DNA from 3 places in the Streptomyces sp. CNZ287 genome. Region 1 is predicted to be linked to each of the others. Evidence: predicted binding sites of a transcription regulator. Region 1 holds the regulator's gene; each other region holds the start of a gene.
What was found. Region 1 encodes HrcA, which represses chaperone genes, less so after heat shock. Its sites were predicted from a motif close to TTNGCACTCNGNNNNNCNGAGTGCNAA; they were not measured.
Positions count from the first base shown of each region.

Region 2: the regulator HrcA is predicted to act here: its motif matches at 6,309-6,335, upstream of groES (co-chaperone GroES).
Region 3: the regulator HrcA is predicted to act here: its motif matches at 2,805-2,831, upstream of groL (chaperonin GroEL).

Region 1 is NZ_VISV01000005.1:155,877-165,546, reverse strand. Features, by position in the region: partial or broken gene FB457_RS12710 (XRE family transcriptional regulator) at 1-325, opposite strand, end outside; gene FB457_RS12705 (DUF3097 domain-containing protein) at 436-1,260, opposite strand; gene FB457_RS12700 (MBL fold metallo-hydrolase) at 1,271-1,975, opposite strand; gene hrcA (heat-inducible transcriptional repressor HrcA) at 2,117-3,142, shown strand; gene dnaJ (molecular chaperone DnaJ) at 3,143-4,276, shown strand; gene FB457_RS12685 (nitronate monooxygenase) at 4,542-5,636, shown strand; gene FB457_RS12680 (16S rRNA (uracil(1498)-N(3))-methyltransferase) at 5,633-6,382, shown strand; gene FB457_RS12675 (S41 family peptidase) at 6,564-9,670, shown strand, end outside.
Region 2 is NZ_VISV01000001.1:633,132-642,801, forward strand. Features, by position in the region: gene FB457_RS02815 (LysR family transcriptional regulator) at 1-562, opposite strand, end outside; gene FB457_RS02820 (MOSC domain-containing protein) at 651-1,319, shown strand; gene FB457_RS02825 (multicopper oxidase family protein) at 1,430-2,998, shown strand; gene FB457_RS02830 (SDR family NAD(P)-dependent oxidoreductase) at 3,080-3,859, shown strand; gene groL (chaperonin GroEL) at 4,101-5,726, opposite strand; gene groES (co-chaperone GroES) at 5,852-6,160, opposite strand; gene FB457_RS02845 (polysaccharide deacetylase family protein) at 6,397-7,332, opposite strand; gene FB457_RS02850 (polysaccharide deacetylase family protein) at 7,329-8,261, opposite strand; gene FB457_RS02855 (class I SAM-dependent methyltransferase) at 8,374-9,585, shown strand; gene FB457_RS02860 (hypothetical protein) at 9,548-9,670, opposite strand, start outside.
Region 3 is NZ_VISV01000010.1:69,978-79,647, reverse strand. Features, by position in the region: gene FB457_RS19185 (glucosyl-3-phosphoglycerate synthase) at 1-64, opposite strand, end outside; SAM riboswitch class I at 244-383, shown strand; gene thrC (threonine synthase) at 401-1,705, shown strand; gene FB457_RS19175 (MoaD/ThiS family protein) at 1,702-1,980, shown strand; gene FB457_RS19170 (cold-shock protein) at 2,377-2,580, shown strand; gene groL (chaperonin GroEL) at 2,959-4,581, shown strand; gene murQ (N-acetylmuramic acid 6-phosphate etherase) at 4,821-5,756, opposite strand; gene FB457_RS19155 (MurR/RpiR family transcriptional regulator) at 6,150-7,088, opposite strand; gene FB457_RS19150 (hypothetical protein) at 7,228-7,599, shown strand; gene FB457_RS19145 (DUF4031 domain-containing protein) at 7,596-7,868, shown strand; gene FB457_RS19140 (Cmx/CmrA family chloramphenicol efflux MFS transporter) at 7,939-9,183, shown strand; gene FB457_RS36270 (hypothetical protein) at 9,241-9,366, shown strand; gene FB457_RS35290 (hypothetical protein) at 9,415-9,670, shown strand, end outside.

The sequences.
Region 1 (9,670 bases):
CATGCAGTTCCACCGCCACCGTGACCGCGTGCGCGCCCATGATGGCCGCGCCGAAGCTGGTGACGGGGTGGTAGTAACCGGCGGGCAGCCGGCCGGCCTTGTCGCGCGCGTCGTCCCAGTGCGCCCACGCTGTGCCGGATGCGCCGCGGCGGGCGGCGGTGTAGCCCAGCTCGAAGTCGAGCGCGCCGGCGATGGCCAGCACGCGGTCATCGGCCTCGGCCAGCAGCGGGCGGAGGTAGTCGATGGCCGCGCGGTTGACGTCGTCGGCGGCGTCGAAGTCCCGCGGGCCGGCGTCGCGGTGGGCCTGGGCGAGCAGCCAGGCGGCACCAGGGTAGGAGGCGGGGCCGGTTCTGTGCGCGGTCGGACACAAAGAGTGCGGTTTCGTGGAACGTGAGACAACGCCGTCCGCCGCGGGGGGCTTCTCCCCGGAACCCCTCAGGAAGCCGGGGCCGTGACGAAGTCGATCAGTTCCTCCACCCGGCCCAGCAGCGCCGGTTCCAGGTCGCGGTACGTCCGTACCGAGTCCAGGATCCGGCGCCACGCCGCGCCCGTGTCCGGGGGCCAGCCCAGTTCCCGGCAGACGCCCGTCTTCCAGTCCTCGCCCCGCGGGATCCTCGGCCAGGCCGCGATGCCCACCGACGCGGGCTTGACCGCCTCCCAGACGTCCACGTAGGGGTGACCCACCACCAGCGCGTGGGTGCTCGTCACCGACTCCGCGATGCGCCACTCCTTCGTGCCCGGGACCAGGTGGTCCACCAGCACCCCCAGGCGCGCGTCCGGGCCGGGGGCGAAGGCGGAGACCACCGACGGCAGGTCGTCCACGCCCTCCAGGTACTCGACCACCACCCCCTCGACCCGCAGGTCGTGGCCCCAGACGCGCTCCACCAGCTCCGCGTCGTGGCGGCCCTCGACGTAGATGCGGCCGGCGCGGGCCACGCGCGCGGTGTGGTCGCGGACCGCGATCGAGCCGGAGGCCGAGAGGAGGGGGCCCGCGGGGCGGGTACGGCCGGGGCGTACGAGCGTCACCACCCTGCCGTCGATCATGAAGCCCCGCGGGGTGAGCGGGAACACCCGGTGCTTGCCGAAGCGGTCCTCCAGCGTCACCGTCGGGCCCTCCGCGGTCTTCTCCGTGCGGATGACCGCGCCGCAGAAGCCCGTCGCCACCTCCTCCACCACCAGGTCGGGCTCGGCCGGCACCTCGGGGGCGGGCTGCTGCGGCTTCTTCCAGGGGGGCGTGAGGTCGGTGTCGTAGCGGCGCACGGAAGTGAGATTACGACAAGCGCCGCGCGAGTTCGTCGCGTTGGGCCCGTACGAAGTCCGCCCCGACCGCCGCCCCGTGCCCCGGCACGTACACCGCCCCGGAACCGCCCAGCTCCAGCAGCCGGTCCAGCGCCGCCGGCCAGCGGGCCGGGTCCGCGTCCCGGCCCGCCTGCGGGGGTCCTGACTCCTCGACCAGGTCGCCGCAGAACACCACGGCCGGGCGGCCCGGGACGCAGACCGCCATGTCGTGCGACGAGTGCGCCGCGCCCAGCTCGGCCAGGAGCACCTCCCGGCCGCCCCCGAGGTCCAGCCGGTACGTGCCGGAGACCGCGTGCCGCGGGGCGACCAGGACGTCGACGGCCTCCGCCGCCGCGTCGCGGTCCAGCCCGTGGCGTACGGCGTCCGCGCGCAGCTCGTCCGCGCCGGGGCCGCGCAGGTACGCGGCCATGCCCGCCGGCCCGTAGACCTCGGCGCCGGCGAAGGCCGCGGTGCCGAGCACGTGGTCGAAGTGCGGATGCGTGAGCGCGATACGGGTCACGGGGCGGCCGAAGCGGTCCCGTACGGCCCGTCGCAGCTCCGCGCCCTCCCGCAGCGAGGCGCCCGTGTCCACGAGCAGTACGCCTTCCGCTCCGGCCACCGCACCCGCCGTCGCGTCCCAGCGGGGCAGCCGGCGCCGCAGGACGTCCGGGGCGAGCTCTTCCCAACCGCCACCCATACCCCGACGCTATAACGTGACCGGCCTCCTTGCCCGGGCTGCCCTACCCGGCCGTACACTGGCCCGGAACCCTGGCACTCCCCGCCGTCGAGTGCCAGCGGCGGAACGACCGGACGGACCCCGAGTGCGGAGGTGGGCAGCATGCTCAGCGAGCGCCGGCTCGAAGTGCTGCGCGCCATCGTCCAGGACTACGTGGGTACGGAGGAGCCGGTCGGCTCCAAGGCGCTCACCGAGCGGCATCACCTGGGTGTCTCCCCGGCGACGGTGCGTAACGACATGGCCGCCCTGGAGGACGAGGGGTACATCGCCCAGCCGCACACCAGCGCCGGCCGCATCCCCACCGACAAGGGCTACCGGCTGTTCGTCGACAAGCTCGCCGACGTCAAGCCGCTGAGCGCGGCCGAGCGGCGGGCGATCCAGAACTTCCTGTCCGGCGCCGTCGACCTCGACGACGTCGTGGGGCGCACGGTGCGGCTGCTGGCGCAGTTGACGCGGCAGGTGGCGGTGGTGCAGTACCCGTCGCTGACCCGTTCGACCGTGCGCCACGTCGAGCTGCTCCAACTCGCCCCGGCGCGCGTGATGCTCGTGCTCATCACCGACACCGGCCGGGTCGAGCAGCGCTTGATCGACTGCCCGGCGCCGTTCAGCGAGGACTCCCTCGCCGACCTGCGCGCCCGGCTCAACAGCCGCGTCGTCGGCCGCCGGTTCTCCGACGTGCCGCGGCTGGTGGCAGACCTGGCCGACCCCTTCCCCGCGGACGACCGGGGCACGGTGCAGACCGTGCTGTCGGTGCTGCTGGAGACGCTGGTGGAGGAGACGGAGGAGCGGCTGATGATCGGCGGCACCGCCAACCTCACCCGGTTCGACCACGACTTCCCGCTCACCATCCGGCCGGTGCTGGAGGCGCTGGAGGAGCAGGTGGTGCTCCTGCGGCTGCTCGGTGAGGCGAAGGAACCGGGCGTGATGGTGCGTATCGGCCATGAAAACGACCACGAGGGGCTCACCTCCACCTCGGTCGTCTCCGTCGGATACGGTTCTGGCGGCGACACCGGTGAAGCCGTCGCCAAGCTCGGCGTGGTCGGACCTACCCGCATGGACTACCCCGGAACGATGGGAGCGGTACGCGCAGTGGCACGGTACGTCGGACAGATCCTGGCGGAGTCATAAGTGGCCACGGACTACTACGCGGTCCTCGGCGTCGGACGTGACGCGTCGCAGGAGGAGATCAAGAAGGCGTTCCGCAGACTCGCCCGCGAGCTGCATCCGGACGTGAACCCGGATCCGAAGACCCAGGAGCGGTTCAAGGAGATCAACGCCGCCTACGAGGTGCTGTCGGACCCGCAGAAGAAGCAGATCTACGATCTCGGCGGCGACCCCCTGTCGCAGAACGGCGCCGCGGCCGGCGGCTTCGGCGCCGGCGGCTTCGGCAACCTCTCCGACATCATGGACGCCTTCTTCGGCCAGGCGGGGCAGCGCGGGCCGCGCTCGCGCACCCGCCGCGGCCAGGACGCCATGATCCGGCTCGAAATCGAGCTGGAGGAGGCGGCGTTCGGCGCCACCAAGGAGATCCAGGTCGACACCGCGGTGGTCTGCGGCACCTGCAACGGCGAGGGCGCGGCGCCCGGCACGTCGGCGCAGACGTGCGACATGTGCCGTGGCCGCGGCGAGGTCTCGCAGGTCACCCGGTCCTTCCTCGGCCAGGTCATGACCTCCAGGCCCTGCCCCCAGTGCCAGGGCTTCGGCACGGTCGTGCCCACGCCGTGCCCCGAGTGCGCGGGCGACGGCCGGGTGCGCTCGCGGCGTACGCTCACGGTGAAGATCCCCGCGGGCGTCGACACCGGCACCCGCATCCAGCATGCGGGCGAGGGCGAGGTCGGCCCCGGCGGCGGCCCCGCGGGCGACCTGTACGTGGAGATCCGCGAGCTGCCGCACCCGATCTTCCAGCGCCGCGGCGACGACCTGCACTGCACGGTGACGATCCCGATGACGGCGGCCTCCCTGGGCACGAAGGTCAATCTGGAGACGCTCGACGGTCTTGAGGAGGTCGACATCCGTCCCGGTACGCAGTCGGGGCAGTCGATTCCGCTGCACCAGCGCGGTGTGACGCATCTGCGCGGCGGCGGCCGGGGCGACCTGGTCGTGCACGTGGAGGTCGAGACGCCGCAGAAGCTGGACCCGGAGCAGGAGCGGCTCCTTCGCCAACTCGCCCAGTTGCGCGGCGAGGAGCGTCCGCAGGGCCAGTTCAAACCGGGCCAGCAGGGGCTGTTCTCGCGGCTGAAGGACGCCTGGAGCGGCCGCTAGGCCCTGTCTGGAAATCCCGCCTGCGTCTGGGGTACCGCCCGCGTGTGCGCAGCGCGCTGTGGGGGAGCCCGCCCAGAGGGCGGACGGCGTTAGGTGCCAGACAGGACCTAGCTCCCGGCAGGGGGCCTCGCCGGGCCGCCTCCGTGCGGCCCGTGCGACGGGTGTTGCGGGTGGGACGTCAGCCGTCCCCAAGTGCGTGAAGACGCGCGGATACCACGATCCGGCGCGGGCCGCCGGCGTCCGACCTGCATGACAGGATTGAGCCATGCCCACCGAGCTGAACGATCTCTTCACCTTCCCGATCGTGCAGGCGCCCATGGCCGGTGGCGCATCCTGCCCGCAACTCGCCGCCGGGGTGCTGGAGGGCGGCGGCCTGGCGTTCCTCGCCGCCGGCTACAAGACACCCGAGGCGATGTACGAGGAGATCCGCCAGCTCCGGGCCGTCACCGACCGGCCCTTCGGCGTCAACCTGTTCATGCCCCAGCCCCCCTCGCCGCCCGACCCGGCCCAGATCGAGGCGTACGCCGAGCAGTTGGCCGGCGAGGTCGAGTGGTACGACACGGCGCTGGGGGACGCCGAGGCCGGCACGGACGACGCCTTCGACGCCAAGGTGGCGATACTCCTGGACGAGCCGGTGGCGCTGGTGTCGTTCACCTTCGGCTGCCCCGAGGCGGCCGTACTCGACGCCTTCGCCCGCGCCGGGACGTACACCGTCGTCACCGTCACCAACGTCGTCGAGGCGCGCCGCGCGCAGGCCGCCGGGGCCGGCGCCGTGTGCGTGCAGGGCGTCGAGGCCGGCGGCCACCAGGGCGGCTTCCGCAACGACCCGCGGGACGACGACGTGGGCCGCGGGCTGCTCACGCTCCTCGCCGAGGTGCTGGAGGCCGTCGACGTGCCCGTGATCGCCGCCGGCGGGCTGATGCGCGGCGGGCAGATCGCCGCGGTGCTCTCCGCGGGCGCCGCCGCCGCGCAGCTCGGCACCGCGTTCCTGGTCTGCCCCGAGTCCGGTGCCAACGCGCTGCACAAGCGGGCCGTCACCGGCGGGGTGTTCACCCGTACGGAGCTGACCCGCGCCTTCTCCGGCCGCCCCGCGCGCGGGCTGGTCAACCGGTTCGTGCGCGAGCACGGCCCGTACGCCCCCGCCGCCTACCCCCAGGTCCACCACCTGACCTCCCCGCTGCGCGCCGCCGCCGCCCGCGTCGGCGACCCGCAGGGCATGGCGCTCTGGGCGGGCCAGGGCTACCGGCTGGCGCGGGAACTGCCCGCCGCGGAGCTGGTCGAGGTGCTGGCCCGGGAGCTGGCCGACGCGCTCAGCGGCACGACGAAGCCGGCCGGCGACGCCTCGGGCGGCCTGCTGTGACCGCCCCGGTGTTCGTCGCCGAGCCCGCCGTGCTGGACGCCGCCCGCCCCGGCGCGGTGCTGGCGCTGACCGGCCCCGAGGGGCGGCACGCGGTGTCCGTACGGCGGCTGCGCGCCGGCGAGGACGTCGTGCTCACCGACGGCGCGGGGCGCGGCGCGTACGGCACCGTGGCCGGCGCGGAGGGCCGCGACCGGCTGCTGGTGACCTGCGCCGAGGTGCGCGAGGAGCCGGCGCCGCGCCCGCGGCTGACCGTCGTGCAGGCGCTGCCGAAGGGCGACCGCGGCGAGCTGGCCGTCGAGACCATGACCGAGACCGGCGTGGACGCGGTGGTGCCGTGGGCGGCGGCCCGCTGCGTGACCCGGTGGCGCGCGGAGCGCGGGAAGAAGTCCCTGGCCAAGTGGCGCGCCACCGCCCGCGAGGCGGGCAAGCAGGCCCGCCGCCTGCGCTTCCCGGAGGTCGCCGGACTGCACGCGACGAAGGAACTGCTGCCGCTGCTCGCGGACGCGGCGTTCGCGGCCGTGCTGCACGAGGAGGGCGCCGCGCCGCTGGCCGCCGCCGCGCTGCCGGAGGAGGGCGAGATCGTGCTGGTGGTCGGCCCGGAGGGCGGGGTCGCGCCGGAGGAGCTGGCCGCGTTCGAGGGCACGGGCGCGGGGGCGTACCGGCTGGGCCCGAGCGTGCTGCGCACCTCCACGGCGGGGACGGCGGCGGGCGCGGTGGTGCTCGCCGCGACCGGGCGGTGGTCCTGAGCGAGCGGAGCGAGGCGTGGGGTACGCCCGGATCCTGACCCTCCGCGCGCGGGAAACAGGGGGTTTTCCCAAGGTGTTCACAATTACGTCCCGATTCGTTCCGTCCCCGGACGGGGCGGGTACAGGACGAAGGTCACACCGCACCGCAAAGCGGTGGTGAGTACCGCTTCCGCATGATGGGATGATCGACGTGACTCAGCCTGCTTACCTGCGATTCCCGCACCTGCACGGCGACTTGATCACCTTCACGGCGGAGGACGACGTCTGGGCCGCGCCCGTCGACGGCGGCCGGGCCTGGCGGGTGAGCGCCGACAACATGCCGGTGGACCATCCGCGCATAGCCCCCGACGGCACCCGCGTCGCCTGGACCTCCACCCGCGACGGCGCCCCCGAGGTCCTCACCGCGCCCGTCGACGGCGGCGCCCCCGTCCGCCTGACGTACTGGGGCAGCGGCAAGACCTCCGTACGCGGCTGGACGCCCGACGGCGACGTGCTGGCGCTCACCACCCACGGCCAGTACTCGCTGCGCCGCACCTGGGCCCGCGCCGTGCCGCCCGGCGGCGGCCCCGCGCACACGCTGCCGTTCGGACCCGTCGGCAACGTCGCGTACGGGCCCGAGGGCCGCGTCGCGCTGCTCACCGCGGGCATGGGCCGGGAGGCGGCGTACTGGAAGCGCTACCGCGGCGGCACCGCGGGCCGGCTCTGGCTGCGCACCGCCGCCGACGCGGAGTTCACCCGCCCCGCCGAGCTGGACGCCGTCCTCGGCAACGCCGAGTACCCGCTGTGGGCCGGCGGGCGGCTCGCGTTCCTCTCCGACCACGAGGGCACCGGCGCGCTGTACTCCGCCGACACCGACGCCCCCGACGCGTACGCCGCGCTGCGCCGCCACACCCCCCTCGGCGGCTTCTACGCCCGCCACGCCGCCACCGACGGTACCCGCGTCGTCTACGCCAGCGCCGGCGAACTCTGGCTCCTCGAAGGACTCGACGAGGGCACCGAGCCCCGCCGCCTCGACATCCGCCTCGGCGGCCAGCGCACCGACCTGCGCCCCCGCCCGCTCCGCGCCCGCCACAACCTCGGCGCCGCCCGCCCCGACCACACCGGCCGCGGCAGCGCCGTCGAGATCCGCGGCACCCTGCACTGGGTGACCCACCGCGAGGGCCCCGCCCGCGCGCTGGCCGCGGAGCCCGGCGTACGGGCCCGGATGCCGCGGGTCTTCCGCGCAGAGGGCGCCGAGCACGTCGTGTTCGTCACCGACGCCGAGGGCGAGGACGCGCTGGAGTTCATCCCCGCCGCCGGCCGCGACACCGGCGCTACGCCCCGCCGCGTCGCCGCCGGGCGCCTCGGCCGGGTCACCGGGCTGGCCGTCGCGCCGGACGGCAGCCGCGTCGCCGTCGCCTCGCACGACGGCCGGGTGCTCCTCGTCGAGCGCGCCTCCGGCGACGTGCGCGAGGTCGACACCAGCGCGTACGGCGACGCCGGCGGGCTGGTGTTCTCGCCCGACTCCGCCTGGCTGGCCTGGTCCCACCCCGGCCCCGGCGAGCTGCGGCAGTTGCGCCTCGCGACCACCGACGGGCTCGCCGTCGCCGAGGCCACGCCGCTGCGCTTCCGCGACTACTCCCCGGCGTTCACCGCGGACGGCAAGCACCTGGCGTTCCTCTCCGAGCGGGCCTTCGACCCGGTCTACGACAGCCACGTCTTCGACCTGTCGTTCCCGTACGCCTGCCGCCCCCACCTGATCACGCTCGCCGCCGAGACGCCCTCGCCGTTCGGCCCGCAGCGCCACGGCCGGCCCCCCGAGCGCGGCACCTCCGACGACGGCGACGACGCCGGCTCGCCTTCCGGCGACACCCCGCCGGTCACCCGCATCGACCTCGACGGCCTCGCCGACCGCATCCTGCCCTTCCCCGTCGAGGCCGCCCGCTACTCGACCCTGCGCGCCGCGGAGGGCGGCCTGCTGTGGCTGGTCCACCCGCTGCGCGGCGTCCTCGGCACCGACGCCGCGGGCCCCGAGGACGACGGGCCCACCAGCCGGCTGGAGCGCTACGACCTCGGCAAGCAGCGCGTCGAGGAACTCGCCGACGACGCCGAGGGCTTCACCGTCACCGGCGACGGCACCCGGATCCTGCTGCGCACCGACGGCAAGCTGAAGGTCGTCCCCGCCGACCGCAAGGCCAGCCACGTCGACGACGGCGACGGGGACAACGTCACCGTCGACCTCACCCGCGTACGGCAGTCGCTCGACCCGGCCGCCGAGTGGCGGCAGATGTACGCCGAGGCCGGCCGGCTGATGCGGGACCACTTCTGGCGCGCCGACCTCGGCGGCGTCGACTGGGACGGCGTGCTGGAGCGCTACCGGCCGCTGCTGGAGCGCGTCGCCACCCACGACGACCTGGTCGACCTGCTGTGGGAGGTGCAGGGCGAGCTGGGCACGTCCCACGCGTACGTCGTCCCCCCGGGCGGCGGCGCGCCCGCGGGCGCACCGGAGCGGCGGCAGGGCCTCCTCGGCGCCGACATGACCCGCGGGGACGACGGCACGTGGCGCGTCGAGCGGATCCTGCCGTCCGAGACCTCCGACCCGCACGCCCGCTCCCCGCTGGCCGCGCCCGGCGCCGCGGTCCGCCCCGGCGACGCGATCGTCGCCGTCGACGGCCGGCCCGTCGACCCGCTGGCCGGGCCCGCGCCGCTGCTGGTGGGCGCCGCGGGCAAGCCCGTCGAGCTGAGCGTGCTCCCCGCCGACGGCGGCGACGTGCGCTACGCGGTGATCGTCCCCACCGCCGACGAGGAACCGCTGCGCTACCACGCATGGGTCGCCGGCCGGCGCGCGTACGTGCACGAAGCCTCCGGCGGCCGCCTGGGCTACCTCCACGTACCCGACATGCAGGGGCCCGGCTGGGCGCAGCTCCACCGCGACCTGCGCGTCGAAGTCGCCCGCGAGGGGCTGGTGGTCGACGTCCGCGACAACCGCGGCGGGCACACCTCGCAGCTCGTCGTGGAGAAGCTGGCGCGGCGCGTCGTCGGCTGGGACGCGGGCCGCGGGCTCCGGCCCGTCAGCTATCCGATGGACGCACCGCGCGGTCCCGTGGTCGCGGTGGCCAACGAGTTCTCCGGTTCGGACGGCGACATCGTCAGCGCCGCGATCCGGGCGCTGGGCATCGGGCCGCTCGTCGGGCGCCGCACCTGGGGCGGGGTCGTCGGCATCGACAGCCGCTACCGGCTGGTCGACGGCACACTGGTGACGCAGCCGAAGTACGCCATCTGGCTGGAAGGCCCGGGCTGGGGCGTGGA
Region 2 (9,670 bases), on a different contig from region 1:
GCAGCGGCCGTACGACGAGGCCGTCCCAGCCGTCGACGGGCTCGCCGGCGGCACCGCCGCCCGCGGCGGCGGCGTCGGCACCGCGCTCCGGCACGGTCTCGCCGGCGGGCGGGTAGTGGAACGCCAGCGCGATCTCGCACTCCCCCTCCCGCAGCATCTCCACCGACCGCGGCGGTTCCGCGTCCACCAGCGAGATCCGTGTCCCCGGGTGCGCCTCCCGCATCGCCGCCAGCGCGCCCGGCACGATCGTGGAGCTGCCGCTCGGGAAGGACACCAGCCGCACCCGCCCCGCACGCAGCCCCGCGAGCGCCGCGATTTCGTCCTCCGCCGCGGCCAGCCCGGCGAGGATGCCGCCCGCGTGCCGGACGAGCGCCTCCCCCGCCTCCGTCAGCCGCAGCTCGCGGCCGGCGCGGACGAGCAGCGGCGTGGCCGCCGTCTGTTCCAGCGCCTTCATCTGCTGGCTGACGGCGGGCTGGGTGAGGCCGAGTTCGCGGGCGGCGGCGGAGAACGAGCCGGTCGCGGCAACGGCCCGGAGAACACGCAGGTGACGGGCGTCGAACATGCCCCCAGCCTAGGCGAGTCGCGCGCTCGGGCCCGCGCGATCGAAAAGCCCGTTGAGCCTGGCGGGAAGGGGCGGTTACGGTCGGGGGATGCAGGTGCTCTCCGTGAACCTCGCCCGCCCGCAGACCGCGCCCGGCATCACCGACGCCCCCGGCTTTCTCACCGGCATCGACAAGCGCCCGACCGACGGCCCGGTGCGCGTCGAGGAGCCGGGCCCCAAGGGCATCGGCGGCAGCGCGCTCGCCGGCGACGTCATCGGCGACCTGCGCCACCACGGGGGCACGTACCAGGCGGTGTACGCGTTCGCGCGCGAAGACCTCGACATCTGGGGCGCGGAGCTGGGCCGCGAGCTGCCCAACGGCGTCTTCGGCGAGAACCTGACCACCTCCGGCCTCGACGTCTGCGGCGCGCGCATAGGCGAGCGCTGGCGGATCGGCCCCGACCTGCTGCTGGAGGTCACCAGCTCGCGCATACCCTGCCGCACGTTCGCCGGCTGGCTCGGCGAGCAGGGCTGGGTCAAGCGCTTCACGCAGGCGGCCCGCCCGGGCGCGTACCTGCGGGTGATCGAGCCGGGCGAGATCCGGGCCGGGGACGGGATCCGCATCGAGCACCGCCCGGACCACGAGGTGACGGCCGCGTTCTGGTTCCGCGCGAGCACCCTGGAGCGGGAGTTGCTGCCCCGGCTCCTCGCCGCCGGGGACGCGCTGCATCCGGAGTCCCGGGAGAAGGCCCGCAAGGCGGCGGCCCGCGCGTCCTGACGGCCCCGGTTCTCCGGGCCGACCCGGAGGGCGGGCTCAGGGTTCCCTCCGGGACGTACCCGTGCGATACCCGATGCCCGCCCACCTCATGTGTCAGAAAACTCTGACACATGACAAAGACGAGCGGACCGCGACCGCGGCTCAAGCGCGTGCTCCTCGCCCTCACCGCGGTGGCGGTCGCGATCGTGACGGTGGCCGTCGGGGCCGGAGCATGGTTCTACGCCACCGCGGACGTCTCCACGGTCGGCAAGGTCGACTTCGCCGACGAGCTGCGGATACCGCCGCTGGAGGAAGGCGAGGTGGAGGCGGACGGCACCCGGGTCTTCCGGCTGGGGATGCGCGCGGGCGAGACGGAGTTCGGGCCCGGCAGGACCACACCGACCTGGGGGTTCACCAGCCCCGCCACGGCCGCGGACACGCGGTGGCCCGGGACGTACCTCGGGCCGACACTGCGCGCCGAGCGCGGCGAGAAGGTCCGCGTCGAGGTGGACAACGGGCTCGACGAGCCGTCCACCGTCCACTGGCACGGCATGCACCTGCCGGCCGCCATGGACGGCGGCCCGCACCAGACGGTCGAGGCCGGCGGCGAATGGCGGCCGCACTGGACCGTCGACCAGCCCGCGGCCACCCTCTGGTACCACCCGCACCCGCACGGACGGACGGAGCGGCACGTGCAGCGCGGGCTCGCCGGGATGTTCCTCGTCGACGACGCGAAGGCGCGCAAGCTCGGGCTTCCGGACGAGTACGGCGTGAACGACGTGCCCGTCGTCGTCCAGGACGTGCGCTTCGACGGCGACCGGTTCGACCACGGTCACCGGATGATGCGGAACACCGGCTTCCTGGGCGACGAGACGATGGTCAACGGCACGCTCGCCCCGTACCAGGAGGTACGCGACGCGGTCGTCCGGCTGCGGCTGCTCAACGCCTCCACCGCGCGCGTCTACGACTTCGGCTTCGCCGACGACCGGGCCTTCGAACTCGTCGGCACCGACGGCGGCCTGCTCGGCGCCCCGTACCGCACCGACCGCGTGCTCCTCTCCCCCGGCGAACGCGCGGAGATCCTGGTGCGGATGCGGCCGGGCGAGCGGACCGTCCTGCGCAGCAGCCCGCCGGGCGGCGGCGACTTCTGGCAGTCCCGCTTCGCCGGCGGCGACGACTCCTTCGACGTACTGGAGCTGCGCGCCGCCGGCACCCTGCGCCCGGCGCCCGCCGTGCCGGCGCGCTTCGGCGACGTGGAGCTGCCGGACCCGGCCGACGCCTCCCGCGAGCGCCACTTCGACCTGCGCACGAGCGGCATCAACGGGCAGCCGATGGCGATGGACCGGATCGACGCGACCGTCGAGCGCGGCGCGACCGAGATCTGGACGGTGCGCAACCGGGACGGCATCACGCACAACTTCCACGTCCACGACGTGCAGTTCCGGGTCCTGGAGGTGGACGGCGAACCGCCGCCGCCGGAGCTGCGCGGGCGGAAGGACACGGTGTACGTACCGAACGGGCGGGAGGTGAAGCTCGTGCTGCGCTTCGACGGGCCGCCCGATCCGGACGTGCCGTACATGTACCACTGCCATCTGCTGTCGCACGAGGACGGCGGGATGATGGGCCAGTTCGCGGTCGTGAACCCGGGTGAGAAGGCCGGGCGCCCGCCGGGCGGCGGGGAGGGACACGGCGGGCACTGACCGGGCGCACCGGCCGGCCGCTGACCTCGTGCTGACCGGGATGCCGACCGTGTCCTGACCTCGGCCCGCTAGCGTGCGGACATGACGACTGCGCTGATTACGGGATCGACGGCCGGCCTGGGCGCCGCGTTCGCGCGCCGGCTGGCGGCTTCTGGGTACGACCTGGTGCTCGTCGCCAGGACGGCGGAGCGGCTGCACGCACAGGCCGCGGAGCTGCACGAGCGGTACGGCGTGGAGACGTCCGTGCTGCCCGCGGACCTGGCGGCGGAGGAGGGCATCGCGGCGGTGGAGAAGCGCCTCGGCGAGGCCGGTGCGGGGCAGCCGGTGGACCTGCTGGTGAACAACGCGGGGTTCGGGCTGAAGGGGCGCTTCCTCCAGGTCACGCTCGCCGACGAGCTGACGATGCTGAAGGTGCACTGCGAGGCGGTGCTGCGGCTGACGACGGCCGCGGCGGCGGCGATGCGGGAGCGGTCGCGGGGTGCGGTGGTGAACGTCGCGTCGGTGGCGGCGTTCGTGCCGCGGGGGACGTACGGGGCGAGCAAGTCGTGGGTCGTGCAGTTCACGCAGGGCGTGGCGCGGGATCTGGCGGGGAGCGGGGTGCGGCTGATGGTGCTGTGCCCGGGGTTCATCCGGACGGAGTTCCACGAGCGGGCGGGGATGGGGACGGACGACATCCCGGGGTGGATGTGGCTGGACGCGGACAAGGTGGCGGCGGAGGGGCTACGGGACTTGAGGCGGGGACGTACGGTGTCGATCCCCGATCCGCGGTACAAGGCGCTGATGGGGGCGGCGAAGCTGGTGCCGCGGGGGTTGCTGGGGCGGGTGTCGACGGGGGCGGGCCGCAAGTACGGGCCCCAGTAGCGGGTCGGGCCGCCGCCCGACCGGGCCCGGCACCGTGGGGAGGGGAGGTGGTTCCCGGCCCCGCCCCTTCCCGGAACCCGGGGCTCCGCCCCCGGGACCCCGTGCCCCTCGCGGCTCCGCCGCACCGGGCCTCCGGGCCGGCCCGGAGGGCCGGGCCGGGCGGGGGCGCACGCCGCAGGGCCTCGTCCCCTTGCGGAGGCGAGGCCCTGCGGTGTGTGGTGCCCGTGGTACCGACCGGAGGTCAGTGGCCGTGGCCGTGGCCGTGGCTGTGGCCCGCGTCCTCCTCGGGCTCCGGCTTCTCCACGACCGCGCTCTCCGTGGTCAGCAGGAGCGAGGCGATCGACGCCGCGTTCTCCAGCGCCGAGCGGGTCACCTTCACCGGGTCGATGACGCCGGCCTTCACCAGGTCGCCGTACTCGCCGGTGGCGGCGTTGAAGCCCTGGCCCGCGGTCAGCTCCGCGACCTTGGAGGTGATGACGTAGCCCTCCAGGCCCGCGTTCTCCGCGATCCAGCGCAGCGGCTCGACCGACGCGCGGCGCACGACCGCCACGCCGGTGGCCTCGTCGCCGGTGAGGCCGAGGCCGTCCTCCAGCACCTTCGCGGCGTGCACGAGGGCCGAGCCGCCGCCGGAGACGATGCCCTCCTCGACCGCCGCGCGGGTGGCGGAGATGGCGTCCTCCAGGCGGTGCTTCTTCTCCTTCAGCTCGACCTCGGTGGCCGCGCCGACGCGGATGACGCACACGCCGCCGGCCAGCTTCGCCAGCCGCTCCTGCAGCTTCTCGCGGTCCCAGTCGGAGTCCGTGGCGTCGATCTCGGCCTTGATCTGCGCGACCCGGCCGGCGACCTCGTCGGCCTTGCCGGCGCCGTCGACGATCGTGGTGTCGTCCTTGGTGATGACCACGCGGCGGGCGGTGCCCAGCACCTCAAGACCGACCTGGTCGAGCTTGAGGCCGACCTCCTCGGAGACCACGGTGCCGCCGGTGAGGGTGGCCATGTCGCCGAGCATCGCCTTGCGGCGGTCGCCGAAGCCGGGGGCCTTGACGGCGACGGAGTTGAAGGTGCCGCGGATCTTGTTGACGACGAGGGTGGACAGCGCCTCGCCCTCCACGTCCTCGGCGACGATCAGCAGCGGCTTCGCCGAGCCGGCCTGCATGACCTTCTCCAGCAGCGGCAGCAGGTCCTGGATGGAGGAGATCTTGCCCTGGTTGATGAGGATGTACGGGTCCTCCAGCACCGCCTCCATGCGGTCCTGGTCGGTGACCATGTAGTGCGACAGGTAGCCCTTGTCGAAGGCCATGCCCTCGGTGAAGTCCAGCTCCAGGCCGAAGGTGTTGGACTCCTCGACGGTGATGACCCCGTCCTTGCCCACCTTGTCCATGGCCTCGCCGATGAGCTGGCCCACCTGGTCGTCCTGCGCGGAGAGCGCGGCGACCGCGGCGATGTCGGACTTGGAGTCGATCGGGCTGGCGGCCTTCAGCAGCTCGTCGGAGATCGCCGCGACGGCCGCGTCGATGCCGCGCTTGAGCGCGGAGGGGGAGGCGCCCGCTGCCACGTTGCGCAGGCCCTCGCGGACCAGTGCCTGGGCCAGCACGGTGGCGGTGGTGGTGCCGTCGCCCGCGATGTCGTTGGTCTTGGTCGCCACCTCCTTCACGAGCTGCACGCCCAGGTTCTCGTACGGGTCCTCGACCTCGATCTCCCGGGCGATGGTCACGCCGTCGTTGGTGATGGTCGGGGCGCCGAACTTCTTGTCGATGACGACGTTGCGGCCGCGGGGGCCGATCGTCACCTTCACGGTGTCGGCAAGCTTGTCCACGCCGCGCTCAAGAGCGCGGCGGGCGTCCTCGTCGAACTTCAGAGTCTTCGCCATGGAACGTGGGTCCTCTCAAGGGGCGCCGTAGGGAGCGCCGACGCCCCGGCCCGTTTCGATATGTCCTGCTCGGCGAACGGATCCGGGGCGCGGCCTGGTGTGGGAAGAAGCGGGAAGCGCCCCGATTACTTCTCGATGATCGCGAGCACGTCGCGGGCCGAGAGGACGAGGTAGTCCTCGTTGTTGTACTTCACCTCGGTGCCGCCGTACTTGCTGTAGAGAACGACGTCGCCGACGGAGACGTCGAGCGGAAGCCGGTTGCCGTCCTCGAAGCGGCCGGGGCCGACGGCAAGGACGACGCCCTCCTGGGGCTTCTCCTTGGCGGTGTCCGGAATGACCAGGCCCGAGGCCGTGGTCTCCTCGGCGTCGAGCGGCTGGACCACGATGCGGTCCTCAAGCGGCTTGATGGCAACCTTGGTGCTGGCGGTCGTCACGATCCGACCTCCCCCTTCGGAGATCTCGCGGGGTTGAATGTCTGGGGTGGCGATCCTGGAGGATCCGTCGTCGCGGGTGCCGGATCCGCCTCGTCGCTGTGTTGGCACTCTCCCCGGGGGAGTGCCAGAGCCGAGGTTATGCCGCCCTTTAGCACTCGGTCAAGCCGAGTGCCAGATTGCCACCCGCGTCGCCCGCCGCCGGCCGTACAGTCATACCGGCCGCGCCCCCGTCCGGGTCACATGTAGTCCTCCAGGCGGGCCACCGTGAAGCCCTGCCGCTGGACTTCGCGTACGAACTCCGCCATCACGTCCGTCATCGTCCGCCCGCCCTGCTGCTCGGGCCCCCGGAAGTGCGCCAGCACGATGTCGCCGGGGCGCAGCCGGTCGCCGCTGCGGTACTCCAGGCCGCTCGCCTTCATGTCGGCCCGCCACAGCGGCATCGCGCGGACGCCGCAGGAGGCCGCGGCCCGCAGCGTCGCCGCGTCGTACGTGCCGTAGGGCGGCCGGAAGAGCGTCGGGCGGACGCCGAAGGCCCCGGCGACGCGCTCCTGCTGCCGGCAGATCTGGCGGCGCTGCCCGGCGTACGGGAGGGAGGTGAGGTCCGGGTGGGTGAGGGTGTGGCCGTGGACGGAGTTGCCGAGGCGCCGCAGCTCCTCGAAGTAGCCGTAGTCCCCGCCGGCCGCCGAGTCGGAGAGGAACATGCTGAACGGCAGCCGCAGATCGGCCGCCATCCGGATGAACCCGGGGTCCTTGTCCCAGCCGTCGTCGATCGTGAGGAAGACGACCTTGTCCCGGGTCGGCACCCGGCCCGCGACCGCCGGCAGCCCGGAGTCCCCCGGCCGCACCGGGCGGCTCGCGGGGGGCGCGGGCGGCGCGGCGAGGGGGCGGTCGAGGCCCCAGCGGCGGTACGCCCCGGGGCCGGTGGCGCGGGGGACGTCCTTGCGGGCCGTGCCGTCGCCGCCGGGCAGCGCCCGCGGCGTACGCCCCGCGTGCCGCGCGCCCGGCTTGCCGTCCGCCCGCCCGTCCCCGGGCGCGGCGGACTCCTCCGCGCCCTGCGGGAACCACTCCTCGGTCGGCCTGGCCGCGTCCGCGCAGGCGGTGAGCGCGAGCAGGCAGACGGCGGCTATCGCGGCGGCTGACGACCGCCGCCCGGAGCGGCGGGTGCGCCTCATACGTAAGCCTCCAAGCGAGCAACGGCGAAGCCCTCGTCGTTCGCCTTACGGAGCACCGTACGGAGCATGTCGGTCATCGTGCCGCCGAATTCGGAAGGTCCTTCGAAGTGGGTGAGCACGATATCGCCGGGGTGGAACGCGGTGTCCGCGCGGGAGTACGTCCAGCGTCCGGGGAACGCCTCCTGCTGCCAGAGCGGTACGAGATCGATGCCGCACTCCTTGGCGGCGCGCAGGGTGTCGGCGTCGTAATTGCCGTACGGCGGGCGGAAGATCCGCGGCCTGGTGCCCATCTCGCGCTCCAGGACGCGCTGCTGGCCGCAGATCTCCTCGCGCTGGGCCGCGTAGGGCAGTTCGCGGAGGTTGGGGTGGTGGAGGGTGTGGTTGCTGACGGTGGTGCCGAGGTCGCGGAGGTCACGGAAGTAGCCGTAGTCGTCGCGCGCGACCTCGTCGGCGAGGAAGGCGCTGACGGGCACGCCGAGTTCGCGCAGCATGCGCAGCAGCTCGGGGTCCTTGCGGTAGCCGTCGTCGATGGTCAGGAAGATCACGCGGTCGTCGGTCGGCACCCGGGTGATGACGGGCGGCAGGCCGGGACCGCCGCCCTTCGCCTCGTAGCCGGGTTCGGTGGCGAGCGCGGGTTTGCTGCGCGGCGGGGCCGGCGGCAGCAGCGGGGCGGCCTTCAGGCCCCAGGTGCGGGCGGCGGCGAGCCGCTGCGCGTGGACGCGCTGCTGGTGCTCCGCGGTGCGGGCGAGCGCGCGGGCGGGGGCGGCGGCCAGGCCGCCGGCGATGGCGGGCTTGGCGTCCCCGTCGGGGTGGGTGAGGGGGCGGGGGTGGTCGGGCCCGGCGGTGCCGGAGGAGCAGGCGGAAGCGAGGAGCGCGGCGGTGGCGGCCAGGGCGAGGAGGCCGGTGCATGGTCGGGCACGTGGGAGCATTTTATCCTTTTGTCGTATTAGTTCCGGAGCCCGCATCCTTCCAGTACGGAACGGGGTGTCACGGCGCCACGCCGTACCAGCGCCCGTACGGCGGACAGCGGACAATGGGCCCATGCACGGCCCCGACGCCCCCGACGACCCCCTCGCCGCCCTCCTCACCCCCGAGGGGCAGGCGCTCCTCGCCGAGCTGCGGGAGCACGACCCCGCCGACGAACTGGCCCTCGCCACCCGGCTGCGCCGCACCCACCCCGCGGAGCTGGTCTCCGCCGCGCTCGGGCAGGCCCGGCTGCGGCAGCGCGCGGCGGCGAAGTTCGGGGCGGACGCGGCGCGGATGTACTTCACCCCCGACGGCGTCGAGCAGGCCACCCGTACGGCGGTGGCGGCGCACCGCGCGGCCCGGTTCACGGCGCTCGGCGTCGACCGGGTCGCCGACCTGTGCTGCGGCGTCGGCGGCGACGCGGTGGCGCTGGCGCGGGCCGGGATCGCGGTGCTCGCCGTCGACCGGGACCCGGCGGCGGCCGCCGCCGCGCGCGCCAACGCGGCGGCGCTGGGGGTCGCCGAGCGGGTCGAGGTGCGCTGCGCGGAGGTGGGGGACGTGGACATCTCCGGATACGACGCGGTCTTCGTCGACCCGGCGCGGCGGGTCGGAGGGCGCGGCCGCGTCTTCGACCCCGAGGCGTACTCCCCGCCGCTGTCCTGGGCCGTCGAGGTCGCCGGCCGGGTCTCGCACGCCGCGCTGAAGGTCGCCCCCGGCATCCCGCACGAGGCGGTGCCGGAGGCCGCGGAGGCGGAGTGGGTCTCCGACGCCGGCGACGTGAAGGAGGCCGTGCTCTGGTTCGGCGCCGCATCCGGCGCCGTCTCCCCCGGCCGCCGCCGCGCGACCCTGCTGCCCGGCGGCGCCACCCTCGTGGGCCGCGGCCTGCCCGACCCGCCGGCGGGCCCCGTGGGGCGCTATCTGTACGAGCCGGACGGCGCCGTCATCCGCGCGCACCTCGTCGCCGAGGTGGCGGCGCAGGCCGGCGGGCGGCTGCTGGATCCCACCATCGCGTACGTCACGGCCGACGACCTGGTGCGGACCCCGTACGCCACGGCGTACGAGATCACCGACACGCTCCCCTTCCACGTCAAGAAGCTCCGCGCCCTGCTCCGCGAACGCGGCGTCGGCAGCGTCACCGTCAAGAAGCGCGGCTCCGCCGTCGAACCCGAGGAGCTGCGGCGCAAGCTGAAGCTCACCGGCCCGGCCGCGGTGTCCTGCACCGTCTTCCTCACCCGCGTCGCCGGCGCCCCTACGGTGCTTCTGGGCCGTCCGGCCCCAGCGACGTGAACCGCCACCGGTGCACCGGCCGGGCCAGCAGTCCCGCGTCCGGGTCCCCGAGTTCCGGCATGGGGGCCTCGCGGTTGCCGCAGTC
Region 3 (9,670 bases), on a different contig from region 1:
CGTCCGGCCGGTCCGCCGCGGACCAGGACCGCGTCCTCAGCCACTGCTCCACGTCATCGAGCACCTGCGGGCCTCCCCTTGCCGGTGTCCTGCCCGGTGTGTGAGCCGTCTCGCGTATCGGACGGCCCTCACAACTGTCCTGGTCGTCGGTTACAGTCTTGAACAACGTGCGTGACGTCCCTATGTCGGGGTCCGCGCGCGGACAAAAGCGCCGGGCGGCCCCGCCGGACCCGCGCCATACAGAGCTCATCCAGAGGGGCAGAGGGAACGGCCCGTTGAAGCCCCGGCAACCCTCCGTCCGGTACTCGCGACGCTGCGAGGCCCCGGACGGTGATGGTGCCAATTCCGTCCTGCGGCGAGATGCGTCGCGGGGAAGATGAGGAGAGAGGGCCTCGCCAGTATGGCTGTAGACACAGCTCCCACCCCCACCGCCGTCGACGGCGGCCCTGATCTGGGCCCTGCCGTCGCGCTGTCGTGCCGGGAGTGCGGGGAGCGGGTGCCGCTGGGTCCGGTGTTCGCGTGCCAGTCGTGTTTCGGGCCGCTGGAGGCGGCGTACGAACTCCCCGGCGGTGACGCCGGGTCCGCCGCCCGGCTGCGGGCCCGTATCGAGGCGGGTCCGCGGAGCATCTGGCGGTACGCGCCGCTGCTGCCGGTCCCCGCGGACGTGGCGGGCAAGCCGAACCTGAACCCCGGGTTCACCCGGCTGCACCGCGCCGACCGGCTCGCCGCCGAGCTGGGCGTGACGGGCGCGCTGCACGTCAAGGACGACTCGGGCAACCCGACGCACTCCTTCAAGGACCGCGTCGTCGCGATCGCCGTCGAGGCGGCGCGCGCCTTCGGCTTCACCACGCTGTCGTGTTCCTCCACGGGCAATCTGGCGGGCGCGGTCGGCGCGGCCGCGGCGCGGGCGGGACTGCGTTCGTGCGTCTTCATCCCGTACGACCTGGAGCACGCGAAGGTCGTCATGGCCGCGGTCTACGGCGGTGACGTCGTCGGCATCGAGGGCACGTACGACGACGTGAACCGCTTCTGCTCGGAGCTGATCGGCGACCCGATCGGCGAGGGCTGGGGGTTCACGAACGTCAATCTGCGCCCGTACTACGCGGAGGGCTCCAAGACCCTCGCGTACGAGATCTGCGAGCAGCTCGGCTGGCGGCTCCCGGACAACATCGTCATACCCGTCGCCTCCGGCTCCCAGCTCACGAAGATCGACAAGGGGCTGAAGGAGCTGATCGCGACCGGGCTGGTCGAGGAGCGCCCGTACAAGATCTTCGGCGCCCAGGCGGCCGGCTGCTCCCCGGTCTCGCGGGCCTTCAAGGACGGTCACGACGTGGTACGTCCCGTGCGGCCCGACACGATCGCCAAGTCCCTCGCCATCGGCAACCCGGCCGACGGCCCGTACGTGCTGGACATCGCCCGCCGCACCGGCGGCGCGGTGGAGGACGTGACGGACGCCGAGGTCGTGGACGCGGTGAAGCTGCTGGCCCGCACCGAGGGTGTGTTCGCGGAGACGGCGGGCGGCGTGACCTTCGGCGTGCTGGCGAAGCTCGTCGCGGACGGCCGGATCGACCCGGCCGGGACCACCGTCGCGATCAACACGGGCGACGGCCTGAAGACCCTCGACGCGGTCGCTCCCACCACGGGGCCGAGCGCGATCATTCGTCCCACACTCGACTCCTTCCGAGAGGCCGGCCTCGCATCATGAGCGTGAACGTCCGAATTCCGACCATCCTCCGTACGTATACCGACGGGCGGGCAGAGGTGAGCGCCGAGGGCGCGACGCTGGCCGAGGTGATCGAAGACCTGGAGAAGAACCACCGCGGCATCGCAGGACGGGTGCTGGACGATCAAGGCAAGCTGCGCCGCTTCGTGAACGTCTATGTGAACGATGATGACGTCCGCTTCGCCGATGGCCTGCAGACTCCCACTCCCGAGGGGGCCGGGATCTCGATCATTCCGGCGGTCGCCGGAGGCTGCTGAACCCCGCGTGCGCGTGTGCGGCCCCACTGATCCGGAGTGGGGCCGTTCGCATGTCATGACACGCGATAGGGTTGGGGCGTTCCCCCCTCGTGGCCCATGCTCCACGCATATGAGAACGCGACAAGTTCCGCGCAAATGCGGAGAGTTAATTGTCGTGATGGTGAGTTATGCCCTGCCCGAGTTGTCATGGAATGGCGGAAATTGATCGGAAAAATGCCGATCGCGTGTCCGTAGAATTCTCGTCCGATTGACCTGTTGCACTGGGCATCTGTGCGGATACATTCAGCCGCGGTCGACGCGTTCCGGCGCACGCCCCGGCGTGTATCCGGGGGTGAGGTCTGACCCGGGTCCGCGGAGTGCGGTCCTGTGTAAGGGCCAGCAATAGGGGAGTTTGGAATGGCTCAGGGCACCGTCAAGTGGTTCAACGCGGAGAAGGGGTACGGCTTCATCGCGGTCGACGGTGGTGCGGATGTCTTCGTCCACTACAGCGCGATTCAGATGGACGGATACCGCACCCTCGAGGAAGGCCAGCGGGTCGAGTTCGAGATCTCGCAGGGCCAGAAGGGGCCGCAGGCAGACATGGTCCGCGTCAGCGGCTGAGCGCCGGGCATCGACCACGGACGACTCGCGACGGCCCGCACCCCCCGGGGTGCGGGCCCTCTGCTGTCCGTGCTCCGCCCCTGCCCGCTCCCCGTATCCGCCCATGTCCGCCCCTGTCCGCGTCCTCCGCCGCCTGTTGTGCGGTGCCGCGGTCCGGTTCCGCTCTGCGCATGAGAAGCCCCTACCCGCTTGCACTCGCAGGGGGCGAGTGCTAATCATTGGCGTTAGCACTCTCCCCGTGAGAGTGACAGCACGGGACCGGTTCGGTGAGGTCCGCACGCCGGGTGGGAGGGAACCACGCGGGTCGCGGACCGTCCGTCGCGGGCGCCAGCGCGGTCCGGACACAGACGACCCCCCTGTCCGGGAGGACTCAACACAATGGCCAAGACCATCGCGTTCGACGAGGAGGCGCGGCGCGGCCTCGAGCGCGGCATGAACCAGCTCGCCGACGCCGTCCGCGTCACCCTCGGCCCCAAGGGCCGGAACGTCGTCCTTGAGAAGAAGTGGGGCGCCCCCACGATCACGAACGACGGTGTCTCCATCGCCAAGGAGATCGAGCTCGAGGATCCGTACGAGAAGATCGGCGCCGAGCTGGTCAAGGAGGTCGCGAAGAAGACGGACGACGTCGCCGGTGACGGCACGACGACCGCGACCGTCCTGGCCCAGGCCCTGGTCAAGGAGGGCCTGCGCAACGTGGCCGCCGGCGCCAACCCGATGGCGCTGAAGCGCGGCATCGAGAAGGCCACCGAGGCCGTCTCCGCCGCCCTGCTGGAGCAGGCCAAGGACGTGGAGACCAAGGAGCAGATCGCCTCCACCGCCTCCATCTCCGCCGGCGACGTCCAGATCGGCGAGCTGATCGCCGAGGCCATGGACAAGGTCGGCAAGGAAGGCGTCATCACCGTCGAGGAGTCGCAGACCTTCGGGCTCGAGCTGGAGCTCACCGAGGGCATGCGCTTCGACAAGGGCTACATCTCCGCCTACTTCGCCACCGACATGGAGCGCATGGAGGCGGAGCTCGAGGACCCGTACATCCTCATCGCCAACTCCAAGATCAGCGCGGTCAAGGACCTGCTGCCGCTCCTGGAGAAGGTCATGCAGTCGGGCAAGCCGCTGCTGATCATCGCCGAGGACGTCGAGGGCGAGGCCCTGTCCACCCTCGTGGTGAACAAGATCCGCGGCACCTTCAAGTCCGTCGCCGTCAAGGCCCCGGGCTTCGGCGACCGCCGCAAGGCCATGCTCGGCGACATCGCCATCCTCACCGGTGGCCAGGTCATCTCCGAGGAGGTCGGCCTCAAGCTGGAGAGCGCCACGCTCGACCTGCTGGGCCGCGCCCGCAAGGTCGTCATCACCAAGGACGAGACCACCATCGTCGACGGCTCGGGCGACAGCGAGCAGGTCCAGGGCCGGGTCAACCAGATCCGGGCCGAGATCGACGCCAGCGACTCCGACTACGACCGCGAGAAGCTGCAGGAGCGGCTCGCCAAGCTGGCCGGCGGCGTGGCCGTCATCAAGGCCGGCGCCGCGACCGAGGTCGAGCTGAAGGAGCGCAAGCACCGCATCGAGGACGCCGTGCGCAACGCGAAGGCGGCCGTCGAGGAGGGCATCGTCGCCGGTGGCGGCGTGGCCCTGCTGCAGGCCGGCCACGTCTTCGAGAAGCTGGAGCTCCAGGGCGACGAGGCCACCGGCGCGTCCGCCGTGAAGCTGGCCCTGGAGGCCCCGCTGAAGCAGATCGCGGTCAACGCCGGCCTCGAGGGCGGCGTCGTGGTGGAGAAGGTGCGCAACCTGACCGCCGGTCACGGGCTCAACGCCGCCAGCGGCGAGTACGTCGACATGATCGCCGAGGGCATCCTCGACCCGGCCAAGGTGACCCGCTCCGCGCTGCAGAACGCGGCGTCGATCGCGGGCCTCTTCCTCACCACCGAGGCCGTCGTCGCCGACAAGCCGGAGAAGGAGAAGGCCGCGGCCGGGGGCGGTATGCCCGGCGGCGACATGGACTTCTGATCGGGATCGCGAAGTCCGTACGTCCGCCGCGGCCGCGGCGGACGGCGGACGGGCTGACGAACCGAGGGCGGTACCCCGCAGGGGGTGCCGCCCTCGGGCGTGTGGGCACGCGGCGGCGGTGCGTGGGCATGCGGCGGCGGCAGCCCGCGGGTGCGGCGGGGGAGGGGCGGCCGGGTGCCCCCGGCCGGCGCCGACCGGGGCACCCTCCGGTCAACGACCCCTTGCCGACACCGCCGGGCTCAGCTCACGTCGGTCGCGGACTTCAGGGCGACTCGCAGGTGACCGTGTGAGGCGTCGAGCAGGCGCTCCGCCGTGCTGCCGTCCACGCCGCCGAGGATGGTGAGGATCGCGTTCTTCACCTCGCCGTGGGTCTCGGCGAGGGCGGCCTCCACCTCCTCGTCGCCCGCGCCCGTCGCCAGTGCGACGATGCGCCGCGAACGGGCCCGCAGCTTCTCGTTGGAGGCGCGCACGTCGACCATCAGGTTCCCGTACGTCTTGCCGAGCCGGATCATCGTGATCGTCGACAGCATGTTGAGCACGAGCTTCTGCGCCGTGCCCGCCTTCAGCCGCGTCGACCCCGCGATCAGCTCGGGGCCCACGACGACCTCGATGGCGTGCTGCGCGGCGGCGCCCAGCGGCGAACCGGCGTTGCAGGACAGCCCGACGGTCAGCGCCCCCAGACCGCGGGCGTACGTCACACCGCCGACGGCGTACGGCGTGCGGCCGGAGGCCGAGATGCCGACGACCGCGTCGTCGGGCCCCAGCTCCGCCGCCGCCAGGTCGGCCGCGGCCAGCTCCTCGCTGTCCTCCGCGCCCTCCGTGGAGGTCCGCAGCGCCACGTCACCACCGGCGATCATGCCGACGACCTGCGACGGGTCGGTGTTGAACGTCGGCGGGCACTCGCTGGCGTCCAGCACCCCGAGCCGGCCCGCGGTGCCGGCGCCCAGATAGAACAGTCTGCCGCCGCGGGCCATGCGCTCGGCGATCTCGTCGATGGCGGCGGCGATCCGCGGCAGTTGCGTGGCGACAGCGCCCGGGACCCCGCTGTCCTCCTCGTTCATGATTCCGGCGATCTCCAGGCTGGAGAGACGGTCGATCTCTGCCAGCTCGGGACGGAACGCCTCGGTGGTCAGGTTTTCCAGCTCCCGGCGGATGTCTGCTGAGGGAGAGGGCATGTCGGAGCGGCTCTTTCCATACGGTGCGTGGCGCGCGGTGGGCGGTGCGCGCACGCGGCGGTGGGGTCGGTCACGGCGGCTTGCGTGGTGCGGTCGCCGGCGGTCGGACCGCCGCCACGGGCGCCAGGCGCGCGGGGCGCGCCGGGCCACCGGGCGGCGTCGGCGCCGGCGTCGTACGTCGGTGCGGGGCGTGCGTGGCGCGGGGGCGGTGCGTGGTGCGGGTGGCGCGGGGGACGCCTCCGGCGCGCGGGGCTGAGCCCGTACGCCCGGCGTATCCGACAGATCCGACTCGTCCGCGTTCTCCGGCGCGGCCGGTGCCGTGGGCGGGGTCCGCGCCTGGACGGAGGGCGGGTCGCCGGTGCATCGGTCGTCGTCGGGAGTCGCCGGGCGGGGTCAGGACCGCGGGCGGAGCGGGCTGTGCCGGTGGGCCAGCGCCTCGTACGAGGCGGCGAGCGCCGGCGCGGCCCGTTCGTACGTCCGCTGGGCCACGCCTATGAAGAGACAGTCCACGACCAGCAGCTGGCCCGTCCGGCTGGACATGGCCGCCGGCCGCAGCTCGCTCTCGCGACCCGTGGACGTGGTGAGTATGTGATCGGCGTACGACGCGACGGGGCCGTCCGGGCGGCCGGTGATCGCCACGGTCGTCGCCCCGTGGTCGAACGCGACCCGCAGCGGCTCTATGACGTCGACCGTGCGGCCCGAGTGCGTGATCGCGATGGCCACGTCGCCCGCGCGCAGTTGGACGGCATTGGTCACGGCCAGGTGCGGGTCGGGCGAGGCGTGCGCCACGACGCCGATCCGCAGCAGCTTCTGGACCAGGTCCTGGCCCACGAGGTTCGACGCGCCGATGCCGTACACATCGATGCGCCGGGCGGTGGCCATGGCGGCGATCGCCGCCTCCAACTGCACGGGGTCGAGCCCGGCCGCGGTGTCCGCGAGGGCCTGCTGCTCGTCCCGCGCGAGCTTGGCGATGACGTCGGCCATCGAATCGTCCACCGCTATGTCCGCGGTGACCGACGGCGCCCGCCCCGCCTCCTGCTGCGCGGCGGCGGCGGCGAGGGCCAGCCGGAGATCGCGATACCCGGGATAGCCGAGCAGCCGCGCCGTCCGCACGACGGTGGCCTCCGACGTGCCGGTGCGCTCCGCGAGGCCGGTGACGGTGAGCGCGGCACAGCCGGCCGGGTCACCGGCGACGGCCTCGGCAACGCGCTGCATGGAACGCGTCATGGACGGCGCGACCGTGCGCACCTTGGCCGCGAGGGCGGCGGGCGCGGGCGGCGCGGGTCCGGTCGGGGTGTCAGGAGTGAAAGTTTCCTTCACGCTGTAGCTCACACACGAAAGATATTTTCGCGACGAAGGGCGAGTCAACCCCCCGCGTCGGCCCTGTGGAAAACCCCGGCAGGCCCCGCGGCGGGCCCCGGCCCGGCCGCGGGCCCGGCCGCTCGGGTGCCGGTTGCGGGAGAATTGACGTATGGAGCACCAAGGGCTGGAGCAGGCGCTGCACCGCGCCCGTGCACTGATCCTCGCCGACCTCAGCGCCGCGGATGTGGCCGGGCCGGACGTGGTCACCTTCGTCGAGGACGCGGTGGTCCACCGCCGCTGGTGGGTGGAGCAGTGGCCCGAGGGCGTGGCGTATCTGGACGGCCTGGTGGCCCAGGACGTCCAGGACGCACTGCTGGAGAAGTACGGCAGATGGCCGCTCTGCCCCGTCTGCGAGGACGTCGATTCCACGGGCCCGCACGCGCTGGACATCGAACCGGCATTGGGCCCGGACCCGCGGTGGGTGTGCGGCAGGACGGGCGCGGTGATGGCCCGGGTGGGGAGCCTGGGGGGAGCCGGATGACGATTTACGTCGACCCGCCGACGTGGCCAGGTCACGGGCGGATGTGGTCGCACCTGGTGAGCGACGTGTCGTACGAGGAACTCCACGCCTTCGCGGAGTCGATGGGGGTGCCGCGGAAGGCGTTCGACGGGGACCACTACGACATTCCGTCGACGCGGTATGGGGACGCGGTGAGCCGGGGCGCGGTGGAGGTGGGCTCGAAGGAACTGCTACGGAGGCTGGTGGAGGGCGGCCTGCGGAGACGGGGGAGGAAGACGGGGACGGGATGAGGGAGAACGGGGTGAGGAGATCCCCGCGCTCGCAGGAATGTTCCCCCGGCGACCGAGCGTTTCCTCCTTCATGTCCCCGACCGCTCCCCGGGCCGGAGCCCGCCTGCCCGTCGCCGTGTACGTCCTCGGCGTCGCCGTCTTCGCCCTCGGGACGTCGGAGTTCATGCTCTCCGGGCTGCTCCCGGAGATAGCCGACGACCTCGACGTCTCCATTCCCCGCGCGGGTCTCCTCATCTCCGCGTTCGCCGTGGGCATGGTCGTCGGGGCGCCGACCCTCGCCGCCGCCACCCTCCGCCTCCCCCGCCGTACCACCCTCGTCGGGCTGCTCGTCGTCTTCGGGGCCGGGCACATCGTGGGGGCCGTCTCCACCTCCTACGGTGTCCTCTTCGCCACCCGCATCGTCAGTGCCCTCGCCTGCGCCGGGTTCTGGGCCGTCGGCGCCGCAGTCGCCATCGCAACCGTTCCGGCGGGCGCCCGCGCACGGGCCATGGCGATCATGGTCGGCGGGCTCAGCGTCGCGAACGTCGCCGGGGTGCCCGGCGGGGCGCTGCTCGGCCAGCACTTCGGCTGGCGGTCCGCCTTCTGGGCGGTCACCCTCATGACCGCCGTCGCCCTCGTCGGGGTGGTGGCGCTCGTACCCGGTGGCACGCCCGGCGACGCCGAGCCGCCCCGGCTCCGCGAGGAACTGCGCATCTACCGCGACGGTCAGGTGTGGCTCGCCATGGCCACGATCGCGCTCTTCGCAGGCGCAACGTTCTCCTTCTTCTCCTACCTCGCCCCCCTCCTCACCGACGTCGCCGGCCTCGGCGACGGCTGGGTGCCGACCGTGCTCGCGCTCTTCGGCGCCGGGGCGTTCCTCGGCACGCTCGTCGGCGGGCGGATGGCGGACAGGTACCGCTTCGGCACCATGTACGTCGGGCTGTCCGCTACCGCCGCCGTGCTGGTGGCGTGCGCACTGCTCGCCGAGTACCCGGTGGCGATCGTGACCCTGTCGATCCTCCTCGGCGCCACGGCCTTCACCACGGCGCCCGCTCTCAACGCCCGCATCTTCGACGTCGCCGGCGACGCCCAGGGCCTCGCCGGCGCGACGGCGACCTCTTCGTTCAACATCGGCAACACCGTCGGCCCGTGGCTCGGCGGCCTCGTCATCAGCGCCGGCCTCGGCTACGCCGCCACCGCGTGGACCGGCGCCGTACTGGCGGTGGGCGCGGTGGCGATGACGGTGGTCGCGGGCCGGTCGGCGGCGCGTCGTACGAGGCTGGTGGCGTGCGGCGGCGAGCCGGCGGCCGAGGGCGCGGTGAAAGCGGTGGGGTAGGCACGGCTGTCACTCCCGTGTGGTTCCCTCTGTAGAGGGACGAGGGGGAGGGTGCTCATGCTCGCGGAGACGGCGGCGTTACGGCTCGGGACGATGGTCGCGAACGCCGCGGGGAAGCTGTGGCTCGGCGGCAAGCGCTATGAGCGGTGCGTCTGGTTCGCCGGCAAGAGACACGACGCCTGATCATCAACGTTGTCGATGTCGTTGATCACGAACAGGAGTCGCGTTCGCGTGCCTTCCTCCCTGATCGATGTCCTCCAGCGCCACTGCGGGGACGTCGAGCTGCCGCGCTTGACCGCGGAACCGCCCGACCTGCTCACCCTGGCCGAGGTGTGGGACCGGGTGACTGACCCGAGACGAGTGCGAGGCCGCCGCTACCGCCCCGCCCGGCTCGCCACGCTGATCCGCGGGCATTGGTCCGTCGAGGCCCTGCACCACCTGCGAGACGTCACCTTCGCCGAGGATTCCTCCCGCATACGCACCGGCG